2 regions of the Desulforhabdus amnigena genome follow, and region 2 is predicted to be linked to the other one. Evidence: riboswitches for the same ligand, from Rfam matches in the RefSeq annotation. Region 2 holds a riboswitch; the other holds the start of a gene.
The links. A riboswitch is a leader RNA that binds a small molecule or an ion and turns the genes downstream of it on or off. The one in region 2 is predicted to bind cobalamin.

Region 1 (7,381 bases), 540 kb from region 2:
AGGAATATAAAGGATCGCCTGTTTTTCATAAGCAAAAGGGGAGGGCAGAAGGAGTTCTCGCGTTTCCGGGGGCATTCCAAGAGAGTTTTTGATGAAATCGAAAGAACCCGCGATGGAAAGGGTGGCGGAAGTCAACACCACGGAAGACTTGCGGGAAAGGAGTCGTTCCCGAAAGACCGAAGCCACATCGATAGGGGTTCCGTAGATGAAAACCGCCTTGGGCGTCAGTTCATACCAGTAAACCAGCGAGGGATCACTCTGCTCCAGGATTCCCCGAACCTCCAGCGCCATTTCATGAGTTCTCTTGAAAAAGGGTTCCAGGCTATCGGGACTTTCTCCGGCCGGCGTCAGCAAGGCGTTCAACTGTTCCAGTGCATGCAGGAGTTCCCGGCAGGTGGAGACGAAGCTTTTGCCCACAGTCTGGAGATCCAGGAGGAAACGCCCCTGAGCTCCGGGAGAAGGAGAAAGATGCTGATAGAGAAGGCGGCCGAGGATATCCAGTTGCTGGACGATCCGATTCATTTCCTGGAACTTTTCAATCTTTTTGACATCCTTCCTTGTCTCTTTCAGCAGGCCGTGGACCAGATCGTTGATCTTCAGATTGCTGAATTGAAGGCCGAAATAAAGACCGATGGTATCTTCCAGCTGATGGGCTTCATCAAAGATCACGGCATCATAATCGGGAAGGACTTCGCCCGGTCCCTTTCCGCGCAATGCCAGGTCCGCAAAAAAGAGATGATGGTTGACCACCAGCAGATGAGCCCTTGAGGCTTCCAGGCGCAGGCGCGTGATAAAACAGCGGGAATAATCCTCGCATTGCTGCCCCAGACAATCCTCACTTCCGGAACTCACTTCATTCCAGGTCTGAAAAGAATCGGGAAGCCAGTCTATCTCCGCCCGGTCCCCGCTCTGAGTCCTCACGGCCCAGTTTTGAAACCGTTTGAAGAGCCTGGCTTCTTCCTTGCTCCACAAAGTGGGTTGGTAGGAAAAGTCCCTGAAGCGACGGCGGCAAAGATAGTTTCTGCGCCCCTTGAGACACACCGCATGAAGATTTGGAGAGAGCAATCTCTTGAGGAAAGGGATATCGTGGTCGAGGATCTGGTCCTGGAGTGTTTTAGTGCCTGTGGAAACGACCACCTTTTTTCCACTCAAAATGGCGGGAATGAGATAGGCCCAGGTTTTCCCCGTCCCTGTCCCCGCTTCCACCAGCAGAGGCACTTCGCTGCCGAGACATTCAAAAACCCCCTGGGCCATCTCCAGTTGGGAGGCACGAAAATCGAAAGATTTTACTTTTTGAGCCAAAAGCCCCTGAGGGCCGAAGTAGCGCTGCATGTATCGGGTCCCAATGAGTGGTTTTCAGCGGTCGACCGTATAGAAACCGGTCCGAAAGCCCATCGGCCAACCGCTGAGTTCTTGCCTCAAAACAGATCGGATTTGAAAAAAGATTCCGCCGGCGAGGAAGAAACCGTGGCAGAAGCAGTATCAGAAGAAGCAGGAGAAGAATTTCCGGATTTTTGTGAAGGAGCTGAATAGCGCTGCGATCTGACGGGCACCTCCCCCACAAATGCGGCAGAGACCGCCGAAGGATCATTGGATCGAGCAAGAGCCCCCGTATGACCGTTGATTTTCGCAAAAACAACGCCGGAAGGAATGGGGAAACTTTCCACAGGCTTTTCTTTCAGCCATTCTTTCATGAAAGAAACCCAGATGGGGCAAGCGGCCCGACCTCCCGTTTCTCCCTTCCCCAGAGAAACATTGTGATCGTCGTAGCCCACCCACACACCCGCCAAAACATCCGGAGTATAACCGATAAACCAGGCATCTCTCATTTCATTGGTGGTTCCCGTTTTTCCCGCTGCGGGCCGGTCCAGCTCTTTGGCCTTTTTCGCCGTACCTTCCTGCACGACACCCGCCAGCAGGTCGGTCATAACATAAGCCGTTTCAGGCGAAATCACATCTTCGGGTGCGACCCGGTGCTCCTCCAGAATATTGCCGTCCCGATCCTCTATCTTTTCGATCATATAGGGATCAACCCGTTTTCCCTGGTTGGCGAAAGGAGTATACGCCGTGAGCAGCTCCCAGAGAGACACGCCAGACGCCCCGAGAGCGAGGGCCAGGGTGGGCGTGAGGGGGGAGGTAATTCCCAAGTTTCTGGCATATTGAATCGCATAGTCCACTCCAATGGCATTCAGGAGCTTGACGGTCACAACATTGCGAGAATGGATCAGTGCTTTCCGCAACAGGATGGGTCCCCAGAACTGATGGTCGTAGTTGGCGGGTTTCCAAAGCCCCCTGAGGCTGTGATCGTTCAGGACGATGGGTGAATCGATCAGGATGGATGCCTCCGTGTAGCCCTTATCGAGAGCGGCGGAATAGATGATGGGCTTAAAGGCCGAACCAGGCTGTCGAATAGCCTGTGTTGCGCGATTGAACTGGCTCTGAGCGAAATTTCTTCCACCGACAAGGCAAAGGACTCTTCCCGTTTGAGGAACCATAGCCATGAAAGCGCCCTCCATTCCAGGATCCTGCTCCAGGACGGTCGTCCAGGTCTTGTCACTTTGAAGATTTTCCAGACGAACTCGAACCAAATCACCCACCCGGAACATCTTACTCGCCCGTTTGTCTGAAATCTTTGCCCATTGCCACCCCGAAGAGGGTAAAATCCCCTGTGCATCCCCTATCTGCAACCTGCAGGATCTGCTTTGAGGATCATAATCCATCACCAGAGCAGCCACGATTTTTTCGGGCTGCAGTTCTCCATTGGTGCTGTTGAGCACTCTCAGAGCACTCGGCCAATCTTCCCTCGGTACATTGAGGTTTATCCCCCGGTAACGACTGTGGCGCTTGTCCAGCTGGCGCAATCCCTGGTCCAGGGCCTTTTCGGCCATTTCCTGAGCTCTCAGATCCAGAGTGGTATAGATCTTCAGGCCTTCTTTATAGAGTCCGTCCCGGCCGTATTTGGCCTCCACCTGCCGCCGCACCTCTTCCGTGAAGTGATTGAACTCTTTGAGCCTCCAGCGCTTCGGCCTGGCCAGGTTCAAGGGTTCCACAAAGGCTTTATCCCTTTCTTCCTGAGTAATGAATCCCACTTCGACCATACGATCCAGCACATACCTCTGGCGATCCTTGGCGGAAGCATAGTTCTGATGCGGAGAAAACCGGGTGGGAGCTTTGGGCAGCCCTGCAAGGAGAGAAGCTTCGGCAAGATCGAGATCTTCGACATGCTTGTCAAAATAAGTTTGTGCCGCAGCTTCCACGCCATAGGCCCCCGAACCAAAATAAATCTGGTTGAGATAGAGATAGAGAATTTCGTCTTTGCTCAGCGTGTGATCGATACGGTAGGCAAGGAGGGCTTCTTTGAGTTTACGGATAACCGTGCGTTCCGGCGTAAGAAGGAGAGATTTCACTACTTGCTGCGTGATGGTGCTTCCTCCCTGAACAATTTCCCCCGCCTGAAGATTTTTCATAAAGGCCCGAAAAATGCCGGGAAGATCGACCCCTCCGTGTTCATAGAACCGGCTGTCTTCGGCCGCAAGAAAGGCTTTTATCAAATAGGGCGGTACCCGATCCAGAGGAACCAGAAACCTGCGTTCCGTATAAAATTCCCCAATGAGAGAACCATCGGAAGCATAGACACTCGAAACCAGAGACGGATGATAGTTCTTGAGAGCGCGAGCACTGGGCAGAGACCGATCCAGCTGAATATAAAAGGCGAAAGCCGCAATACCCGCTATGGCGACGACACAAGCGATGAACCCCAAAAAAGTGAACAACAGCCAGCGAAGAAGGCTCATTTCCTGCCTCCGCCTGAAAAAACCTAAGTGTTTCATCTATATCACCTCATAAGCAAGAGAAATTTAAAATTTTTTATTTTGAGGCAAAATCAGAAAAATTCCAACCTTTTTAACATAATCACAATGCCAAGGAAAGAAACTCCAAGAAATACCATCGAAAGGCAGGCTTGAATGTTCGATGTGGGGATTTTAGCTTAAGCACTGAAGCAATAGCAACGAATCTTTGACATTCCGCCTCATTGATGTAACGGCGGTCGATCCTGCATTACGTCGTGAAAGGAGGAAACCAGGACCATGAAAGCACTCTGTTTCCACGAACACGGGGGGCCTGAAGTCATACGGTACTGCGATGTTCCGGATCTTCAACCGGCACCGGGTGAGGTTCTCATCCAGGTCAAAGCCTGCGCCCTCAATCATTTGGACATTTGGGTACGGCGGGGCTGGCCGGGACTTAAGTTGCCGATGCCCCACTGGGGCGGCTCGGATGTTGCCGGTATTGTGGCGGGACTGGGGCCGGGAGTCACCGGTTGGAGCCTGGGAAGCCGTGTGGTGGTGGATCCGGGTTCAAACTCCGTAGAGGATGAATTCACCCGGCGCGGAGAACATAGCCTGAGTCCCGGTTACCACATTCTTGGCGAACAGGTACGCGGAGGGTTGGCGGAATATGTGGTCGTCCCGGCGGAGAGTCTCATGGCCATGCCGCAGGATATGGATTTTCCGTCAGCAGCGGCCCCTCTCCTGGTTACCCTCACAGCCTGGCGCATGCTCATCCACCGAGCCAAACTGCGTGTTGGAGAATCGGTTCTGGTAGTGGGGGCCGGAGGCGGAGTGAACAGCATGGCCATCCAAATTGCAAAGCTTGCAGGGGCAACCGTTTACGTGGTGGCAGGCAATGAAGAAAAGGCAGCCGGCGCACGGGAGCTGGGAGCCGATATCGTTCTGGATCGTTCCAAATGCGACTGGGAAAGGGAAGTGTTAAAGCTCACGGACAAACGCGGCGTGGATGTCGTAGTGGACAACGTGGGAGCCGCCACCATCCACAAGAGCATGAGAGCGGTGGCGCGTGGAGGCCGCATCGTCATAGTGGGAAACACGAGCGGCCCTCAGGCCGAAATCGATATCCGCTTCATCTTCAGCAAGCAGATCAGTCTCATAGGAAGCACAATGGGCACACATCAGGACTTCAGAGAAGTGACCTCTCTCCTCTGGGCGGGAAAACTGAAACCTGTCATCCATCGGATCATGCCCCTCAAAGAAGGGCGCCGGGCTTTCGAAATCATGGAAAAGGGCGACCAGTTTGGAAAGATCGTCCTCGAACCGTAGATAGAAATATTTGTAAATGAGACTTGACAGCCATCCCCCCTTGTAGTAGAGGAATACTCGATATAATTGCATAGTGATCAGGTGCTGCAAAGCTTAAAAGGGAATCCCGTGACAATCGGGAGCGGTCCCGCCGCTGTGATCGGGGACGAAAGCCGCCTTTAAAGCCACTGTCACATTCGGGATGTGATGGGAAGGTGCGGTGAGTAGAGAGATCCGAGAGCCAGAAGACCAGCCTGACCACTTGAGGACTCGGTACGGTAGAATACTGAAGGACCTCGAATACGGAGTGCAGACCTCATCGGCTTTACAGGCCGGGAATTCTACTCTACGAAAGCGATGCCTTTCATATGCAAAATGTCTGCAATGCCCGTATAGTCTTCCCTAAGGATCAAGTTTAAACAGGGTGCAATCCTTAGAGCTTCGGCTCTAAGGATTTTTTTTTGCTTCAGCACCAGCCCTACCTCAACACACACTAACCTCTTACCCCCTGGAAGCACTCGTGCTTCCAGGGACTCTTCAACGTTCATGGAGGTCCAGGATGAAAAAAGGCTTCATTCTTTACGTGACGGAAGGGAAAAACGCATTGCAGGATACAATGGACTTGGACGAGACGCGGAACCGGTTGGGAGCGGACCGGGTGTGTCTTGCAACCTCCGAATCGGATATCGCCTACGGTTGGTGGAAGATGATGACTCAGGGAGTTCACACGGTCTTTTGTGTCAGGGCTGCATACAGCGAAGCCCAGGACGCCTTCGAAATCCAGGGAACCCCTTTGAGACTCTGCGGATAGAAAAAGGGGACCCTCCGGTCCCCTCACTTGGCTACGTTACTGCCTCAACATCCAGTTGTGGATGGCAGCATGCAATGCCTCTGCAGCCAGATAAGCGCAGTGGGTCTCTTCTTCGGTCAGTCCCTTGAGCACCATGAGGATTGTATCTCCCTCTATCGCCGCAGCATCGTCTATGTTTTTTCCTCTTGCCAGTTCCGCCGCCACGGAACCACACGCCAGGCTGGAAGCACACCCGTCAGAGAAAAAGCTTATTTCCTCGATACGTTCTCCTTCAATGCGCAGATATATTTCCATGGTTTCACCACAGTGACCCGTGATGATACCCGACGAAGTCGGATTTTCCATTCTTCCCATGAGAGTGGGTTCCCGATTCAGATCGAAAAGCTTTTCTCCGTAAACCTCTTCTTTCTCAGCCTCCGCATATTCCCGAACAGTGCCCATAAGAATGTCAGAAGATTCTTGCATGACTGGATACCCCATTCTTTCTTTTTTCCCATACGTTTGAAATTTATGTACCATACATCATACTCATCACCCAAAGGAGATACCCAAAAAACTCGATCTGCTCAACCCCCAATATTGAACTCAAGACAACCGCTTCATCACTTCCCTGAAAATAATCAGTTTTTGTATATCCTGTGTTCCTTCCCCCAGAGAAGCCGCCCAGGCATCCATGGGAAACTTGTGGATGGGGTGCTCGAAAATCACGGAGGCGGCTCCAAACAGGTCGGCCGCCCACATTCCCACCTCGCGGGCAATCTCTACCGTAAGATACTTGGCCATGGACGAATCCAACCGAAAGTCTCCGCCGCGGTCTTTATTCCAGCACGTTTTCCACAGCACGAGCCTCGCCGCTTCGATCCTGCTGTAGAAATCGGCAATTTCAAAAGATTTCGCCTGGTAATCAGCTATCTTTCTCCCAAAGACTTCCCGCTTCCGGGCATGATCCACACCCAGTTCAAAGGCTCCCACCGCAGTTCCCAGAGCGAGCGCACTGATGGTCACCCGGCTGTTGGTGAAAATCTCCAAAACCTGCTGCAACCCGCGTCCATGCTCCCCCAGGAGATTCTCATCGGGGACAAAAACGTCTTTGAACTGAAGTCGGGTAAGATCTGAAGGGATCCAAACCTGCTTGTTGAGCTTTTTTCTGCTGATTCCCTTCGACGACAGGTCCACCAGAAACATGGACATGCGCCGGCTTCTCTCCGCCCGAGGGCCGGTAACAGCTGTGATGATGGCAATATCACTGATATTGCCGTTAGTAACATAGCCTTTCGTCCCGTTGAGCACCCATCCGCCGTCCACCTTTTCGGCATTGAGGGAGATGTTTGCCACGTCACTTCCAGCTGTGGGTTCCGTATTTCCAAGGCATATGAGCGTATTCCCGAGGATGGCGGATTCCAGATGAGCTTTTTTCTGCGCCTCGGAACCAAACAGGGTCAACCCTTTGGTTCCAAGAGAAATCTGCACCAAT
Region 2 (7,381 bases):
TCCCGTCGTTCATCCCGTCGGAATACTCCCGCGCGGCCAGGATAGCCTCGTCGTCACTTCCGGTCGGCTGGATGTACAGGTGGGGAACGGGCTGCCCCGCCGCCCGGTGCTCTTTGAGGGCGGAGACAAGGGGCTCGAAGGCCGGGCACGACGCCTTGCCTCCGTGGAGGGCTACGATCACGGCATCGGAGCGAAGAGCGTCGGCCACAAAGGCTCTTGCCCGCGCCTGATCGAAAAGCTGCGTTTGAGTCCGGGCCGATACCTCCACCTGACCTCCACCGTCACGGAACCTCGACACACCACGGCTCAGGGAAGGGAGCTCCGTCGCCGTCGCGCTGAAATAGCTGATCTGAATTGTCTTCATAGCCCCTCCTTCTCACCTGCCAGGCATTCGATGATGTTGAGCCCGGACAGAGCTGTTAGTGATGCGCGCCGGCATAATCAGCCCAGGCGAACAGCTGGAGCCCACGGTAGGTCGCTCCGGCGCTTCCCCGAGTGCGCTCGTGCACGTCCGGGAGACTGTCCAGGCTGACTCCAAAAGAAATGGAGTAGCGTCGGCAAAACTCGATGAACCGACTGTCGATGAGCGTACCGTTTGTCTGCGCCGCCAGGAGAACGATCCATGTCGCCAACCCGCGGGATTGGGCCGGCGACTCCTTGCATGGCAGCGGGCGTATGGAGCTTCACTGCTTTTCCTCCGCCAGAGCCGGCAGTTGCCGGTACCAGATACGCCGATACTCTGTAACGAGCTCGGGGTGGAAGATGCTGATGAGATCGGCAAGCACGAGGTCTGGGCGTGTGATGCCGGTTTCCCAAAAATCGTTGCCGCCTTCGGCATTGACCCTGGCGTCATTATTGAAGACTTTTCCCGAGCAAAATGACGAAAAACGCTCGTAGCGATCATCGATTTCCCGCAGCTCCGCAAGGGAGCGGCACATCCCAGTGTCGACCCAGAATTCCGCCGCCCTCGCCCGCTCCACAACGGTTTCGATGGCGAGGGGAATGCTTCCCGGCGTCTTGTCGTCGCGCCAGAGGTAGTGCGCTCCGGCATCCTCCAGGAACCGGGCGTTGTAGACCAGAATGTACACGAAGGTCTCCCTGGCGTTGCGCCAGGGTGTAAGCACCTCCAGCCGCTTGTAGGTCCCGTGGTATTCGATGGTAAAGCATCGCGCGAAGCGAAGCCGGGCTTTGTGGGGAAAGAGATCGACCGATTCCGCGGCGGGGGCAGATTCCCCCGTTGTGACGGAACCGGGACTGCCCCAAGTGATGGGATGCATGCCCATGCAAAGCAGCCACGCCGCCACGAACAGGATTAACCTCCATCGTTTTTTCAAGGTTATTGCAATCTGTTGCAAGCAGAATCCTTCCCTTCTTTTTCGCTGAGTCGGCGCTTCGAAAAACCGCTAAAGGCTGTCAAACGATCCACCTATTCACCGATTTATCAAAGCATGCCCGGAACGGCGTTCACGATTTTTTCCACCAGGTGCGCCGCCCCTTCGGCTCCAAGGAAAGGTTGGCCGCAAGTGTGGACTTCCCGACGCCTCCTTTGCCGTACACAGCAATCCGTTTCATTTCCTCACCTCCTGAGCCGTTTTCCTATGGGCCTTTCCACAGGCCTCGCAACTCATGGTCCCGTCATAGGCGTACTTCACGAAACCAGTCTCACAATCCCTGCAAGCAACCTTGGTCTTCATGGTTCGGGATTTCTGCATGCCCGCAGGGCCCGACTGGTACTCCGCCCAACGGTCGAAACAAGCAAGGTCGGGGATGTAAACGCCGCAATGTCCGGCCGAATCGCGGCTGCAAGCCGCTCCCACAAGGTCCAGGGGGAATTCGGGAATTCGACCTTTGCCGGCATAGCTCCTCTCAGAAAGCCAGCTTCACGCCCCCGCTGAACGTCCTTCCCGGCATTGCGTAACCGCTCTCCGTATAGTCTTCATCGAAAAGGTTCTGGACGCTGAGGAATGCTGAATACTTCTTGAGAAAGGTATAGGTGAGCGCCGTATCGACGGTGACTGCAGAAGGCTCTTCCCAGCTTACCCTGTTCCAGTTGTTGTCATACAGGGGAACAATCTTCTCATCCTGCCATGCTACCCGCACGGATGTGGTGAGGTCACGGGGCAGCTTCAAGGTGAGAAGGCCGCTGATCTTGTTCCGGGGCATGTAGGTGCTTCGAACCCAGTCTCCGTCATCCTCGACCTTCGAATCGACATAGGTATAAGCGAAGTTCAGTTTCAGCCACTGCCACGGTGTGATGTCGACGTATGTTTCAATGCCCTGGACCCGTGCCTCGTCGGCGTTCACATACTTCATAGTGAAGCCGTCATATTGGATCAGGCTATCGAAATCCGTATGAAACCAGGTCAGTCCCGCCGTAACCTTCTTGTCGAGCAGCGTCTGCTCTATGCCGACCTCATAGCCGACGCTCTCCTCAGGCGTCAAGTCGGGGTTCCCGATCGTGTAGAGGTAACCGTTCCAGACATACCCCCCATAGACTTCGTAAAGGGACGGCGTGCGGTATCCGGAGCCCACATGAGCGTGGACCTTGGTGCCGAACTGTTTAAAGAGGTAGGCTGCGGAAGCTTCCCCAACGAGCTTGGAATCAAACTCCTCGGGGTAATTGAAGCGGCCTCCGAAATTGAGGAAGAGAGACTCATCCAAAAACTTGAGGCTCGCCTGGGTGAACAGGTCCCAGTTGTACCAGTCTTCTTTGTAATACACGGGGCTGTAGTCATCGTTGCTGGGATTGTTGGGTTCACGACCGTCGTAATCGGCCTGCTTGAAATCGAGACCACTGATAAGGGTGAGCCAATCGGTGACCTGGATGTTTTGCTGTGTTTCGATGTATCCCGTGGAGCCGTCGTAGTTGGAATGGTTTCCGTTCACAGTCGGCGTCCAAAAGTAATGGCGCTCGGTTTCCGCGTAGGAGCCTTTTATGGAATAGTTCCAACAGCTAGAAACGGCATGGTTCATTGTGAGGCCGTACAGAGCTGAGAGGCCTTCCCGGTGTTGATCGGGATCGGCGGTTTGTGTCACGAGCTTGCCGTTGGCATCCAGACTGGGAGTGGTTTCCGTCAAGGCGAGGTCGGAATCGAAGTAGAGGGAGGTGAATTCGAGGGTGATGTCCGGAGTGATGCGGAATCCAGCCCCGCCGGAGAAGCCGAGGTTGTCGTACCAGAAGCCGTATTTTCCACCGAATTTCTCACCGTCCGATGTGACATAGATCGGGTTAAAATCAATATAAAACGAGCCCTGTCCATGGTAGAATCGCCCATTCTCAATAAATGTGCCATACTCCCCGAATTCGCTGCGGACTTCCGCTCCGGTGCCGCGCTTCCATTTGTCGGAAATGATGTCGATGACGCCGCCCATGGCTTGCGATCCGTACAGGGTGCTCTGTGTGCCCTTGAGGATTTCGATCCGCTGCATATTGCTTGGCGAATACAAATCCTCAAGGAAGTAGGTAAACGCACCCTGGGGGTCTGCCTCGTCCTTGAGGGGGAATCCATTGTACTGAAACTGGATGTATTGGCTCGGCACGCCCCGGATGTTCAGATGGGCCCACTGTCCCGTTCCGCCAAGGCGCCGGAGATAAACGCCCGGCTCGTAGTCAAGGAGACCAGGAATAAAATAATCCTCCTGCGCGTCTCTTTCTTCGCTGGTCACAACGCTCACGCTTTTCGTCACTTGCGAGAGCGGCGTTTCGACTCTTGTCGCCGTAACGACCACAGGCTCCAGGTTGGCGGTTCCTGTAGCTACGACGCTGGCTTCCTCCTTTCGGGAAGTGTCGTCGGCCTCTTGCGCTTCTTTCCCTTCGGTCGTTTCCTGTTTGGTTTCTTCCTGTTTGGTTTCTTCTTGAGATTGGGAGGGCAAGGGATTGTGCGCCAAAACAGCAAAAAGAACGACCAGTGCAAGGATGAGCTTCGATGTCCTCAGTAGTGAAAAACGCATTGAGACAACCTCCTTTCCCCCCTCGGGGAATGTTGAAAGGTTTATGCATCCACTCAGGTCTCCTGGCTCACGTTCATCCTATTCGCCGCGCCTTCCCATCACGCCTTGGGCGTGACAGTGACATCCTTGCGGCTTTCGTCCCGATCACAGTCGCGGGGCGGCGGAAGATTCCCACTTCCTTCCCTTAAGCCGATGCATTTTACTGTAGTGTGGCTATACGGTTCTATCGTTGATGCCTATTCCTCAAGGTCTTTCAAAAGCACTCCTTCGCGTCCCGGTGCCTGTTCACCCAGTCACCGATTCATCTCCGAAATGGAATTCAGCCAAAAAAAAATCCTTAGAGCTTTTGGCCCTAAGGATTGCACCCTGGTTCTCTTGGTCCTTTAGCGGTCCATCCGGTATTACCACGTACCGATCGACCCTACATCATCAGGCAGGTATTCTGACTTACGGATCAATCTACTCTCTGTGCCTTCCCATTTCGCTTGCGCAAAACAGTGGCTCTATCGGATTTCGTCCCCGTTTACAGCGGCGGGACCGTTCCCGGATTTCACGGGATTCCCTATTAAACCTTGCGGTACCTGATGATTCACTTATTTTCACGTAGCCGGTACCTCTATAACAGCCGAAAACTTTTGTCAATATTCAAATAAACACCTCTCTAAAATCAGCGCATTCTTATCTTGCGTCATTCCGAAAGGTTATATTTGTCCAAGTATCCCCTGGGAGTCACCATCCAGCCGTTCCAGACGTAGGTTTTGCTGTTTCCCACGATGAGAATGGATTGCATGTCCACTTCCTCGAAGGGAATCTCGGCAAGAGTCGTGATGCACTTCCACTGCCCGCCGCGCATGGCCTTTCGAATGATGGCCACGGGGGTTTCGGGGGCCTTTTCGCGGAGGATCACTTTCTGGGCTTTTTCCAGCAGATCGGGGCGCGTTTTGCTCCTGGGATTGTAAATGGCCATGACGAAATCCGCGGATGCGGCCGCCTGCAAGCGTTTTTCGATCAGTTCCCAAGGGGTGAGATGGTCGCTCAGGCTGACCACCGCAAAATCGTGCATGAGAGGGGCTCCAAGGATGGAAGCCGCCGCATTGAAGGCGGCCACCCCCGGAATCACTTCCACAAAAAGATCCGGAGGAACCTCCCCCTTCTCATCCCGAAGGTCCGCCGGCTCTGTTGAAGGGGTGCGGTGGGGAGGACTCGAAACGCGCAGGCTCCGTTCACGGCAAATGTCGAAGACCAAACCCGCCATCCCATAAATCCCGGCATCACCACTCGATACCAACACCACGCGGTGTCCCTCGAGGGCACGATCAATGGCGAGCCCGCAGCGGTCCACTTCCTTTCGCATTCCGCTGGAAAGGACTTCTTTGCCTTCCAGCAATTCTTCGATCAAGCCCAGATAAGTTTTATAGCCGAGTACCACTTCCGCCGAAAGGAGGGCATCCAGAGCTTCGGGCACCATATAGGAACGGTAGCCGGGCCCGAGGCTTACAATGGATAGCCGACCCGTGCTATGGCGAGAGTTACATTGAACGTTTTCTGCTTGGGAACAATGAGGGTTTGGCTCCCGGCGCTCAGAAGAGCTGTCGCTTCGCATACGCTTTGAACTCCTATGTGCTTGGCCACCTGAGTGGATGGATTGGGCACGGTTATGTTTTCGATCTCTTTGCGGGAATAAAAATGAACAGGCCTCTGAAGCATTGCCGCCGTTTCGATGATCCCCGCCTCATCGGATTTGAGATCGACGCTCACAAGATTTCTAATGGAGAGTGGGGAGAGCTTTTCACGGGCGAAGACCCTTTGCAACCATTCCATGATTTCCTGGGCCGGCGTACCCCGGTTGCACCCGATCCCGACGACCAGATTCCGGGGGCGCAGCACCAGGCATTTCAGAAACGCGGGAACCAGGGCCTCCGAAACCCAGACGCCCACTCTCTCCATCAGGGTCGACATGAGGGATGGGGGGGAAGAGAGGACCTCATGCAGCCAGTCGATGTTCCCCTGGCTGGCCAAATCCCTCTTCAACCGGCCTTCAGGATCGTAGATCCAAACGGGTTCGTCTTCCAGGAAAGCCCTCGCCAGCCGACTGAGCATTTCAATGTTTTCGATCTCGAGACCCGCCGCCCGCGCCATCAGATCCAGAGCAGGCTTATCTTGAACATCCGAAGCGGTGGTGATGACCGCATGTCCTCCGGTAATGCGGGCGACTTCTTTCGTGAGGCGGTTCGCTCCTCCCAAATGGCCGGAAACCAGGCTGATGACATACTCTCCCCTCTCGTCCAGCACGACCACAGCGGGATCTTCCTTCTTATGGCGCAGATAGGGGGAGATCTGACGGACCACTATGCCGGTGGCCATGATGCAGACCAGCGCGGAAACCCTGGGCCAGATTTCCCTGAGCAGGTCCGCCATTCGCTGAAACCCCACGGCCCCCATGGCCAGGGCAAACTGATGCCGCACCGGCACATAACAGGCGCTGCCGGGAAGCTTCCCCTGCAACTGCAGCGCAAGGTCGGCTCCGTGGCGGGTCAAAGCCACAATGGCTATGGAGGAAGATTCAGGAGGAAACCCGGGCTTTTCGAAATCCATGTTCGAAGGACTCGTCGTATAATTTGGATTTTTTCAATTCTTTCCCGGAGCGGGCATTGAAGACCTCTCCCACCATGATGATCGCCTGGCGGCCGATACCGCTTGCTTTGACCTTTTGAACGATGTCGTCCAAGGTACCCTTCACAATGAGCTCATCGGGCCACCCCAATCGATAGGCAACCACCACCGGAGTCTCAGGGCCGTAACAGGGACTGACCTCGGAGACCACTTTTTCGATCTGCTGCACACTGAGATAGATCACCAGGGTCGCCCGATGTTGCGCGAGCGACCGAAGGTCTTCCCCTTCGGGAACGGGGGTTCGACCCGCCATACGGGTCAAGATCAGGGTTTGAGAAACTTCCGGCAGAGTCAGCTCCTGGGTGAGAGCCGCTGCCGCCGCGAAGACGGCCGACACGCCCGGCACCACGCTGTAAGGAATCCCATCCCGGTCCAGGAGTTCCATCTGTTCCTGAATGGCCCCGTAGAGGGCGGGGTCTCCCGTGTGCAGGCGGACCACCCGTTCGCCCCGTTCATACCCTTCCCGCAGGAGTGCATGCGTTTGCGGGAGGGTCATGGAAGCGCTGTTGTGAATGGCGGCGCCCGGTTTCCGATCCTGCAGCAAGGCCTCGGGAACAAGAGAACCCGCATAGACGATGCAGTCCGCTTCCTGCAAAAGCCTCTTCCCCTTGACCGTGATGAGCTCAGGGTCGCCGGGACCCGCTCCGACAAAATGAATAGGATATTTCATAGAGTTCCTCGAATCTATCTGTTTATAGAGGGAGGTTTCCGGACAGTCCCTAAATGGGCTTCGGCCAGACACTCACCACAAAAACCG

Region 1: another riboswitch for cobalamin. It lies ahead of QMG16_RS14765 (hypothetical protein); the one in region 2 lies ahead of QMG16_RS12495 (TonB-dependent receptor plug domain-containing protein).

What each region holds. Positions count from the first base shown of each region.
Region 1 covers NZ_BSDR01000001.1:3,471,190-3,478,570, reverse strand. Annotated here, with positions in the region: gene yoaA (DNA repair helicase YoaA) at 1-1,332, opposite strand, end outside; gene QMG16_RS14775 (penicillin-binding protein 1A) at 1,419-3,830, opposite strand; gene QMG16_RS14770 (zinc-binding dehydrogenase) at 4,089-5,117, shown strand; cobalamin riboswitch at 5,180-5,368, shown strand; gene QMG16_RS14765 (hypothetical protein) at 5,656-5,907, shown strand; gene QMG16_RS14760 (iron-sulfur cluster assembly scaffold protein) at 5,944-6,372, opposite strand; gene QMG16_RS14755 (acyl-CoA dehydrogenase family protein) at 6,493-7,381, opposite strand, start outside.
Region 2 covers NZ_BSDR01000001.1:2,935,360-2,942,740, forward strand. Annotated here, with positions in the region: gene cobN (cobaltochelatase subunit CobN) at 1-364, opposite strand, end outside; gene QMG16_RS12485 (hypothetical protein) at 420-632, opposite strand; gene QMG16_RS12490 (substrate-binding domain-containing protein) at 684-1,355, opposite strand; gene QMG16_RS12495 (TonB-dependent receptor plug domain-containing protein) at 1,867-3,951, opposite strand; cobalamin riboswitch at 3,987-4,158, opposite strand; cobalamin riboswitch at 4,367-4,551, opposite strand; gene QMG16_RS12500 (precorrin-3B C(17)-methyltransferase) at 4,640-5,419, opposite strand; gene QMG16_RS12505 (cobalt-precorrin 5A hydrolase) at 5,446-6,546, opposite strand; gene cobM (precorrin-4 C(11)-methyltransferase) at 6,515-7,294, opposite strand; gene cbiE (precorrin-6y C5,15-methyltransferase (decarboxylating) subunit CbiE) at 7,344-7,381, opposite strand, start outside.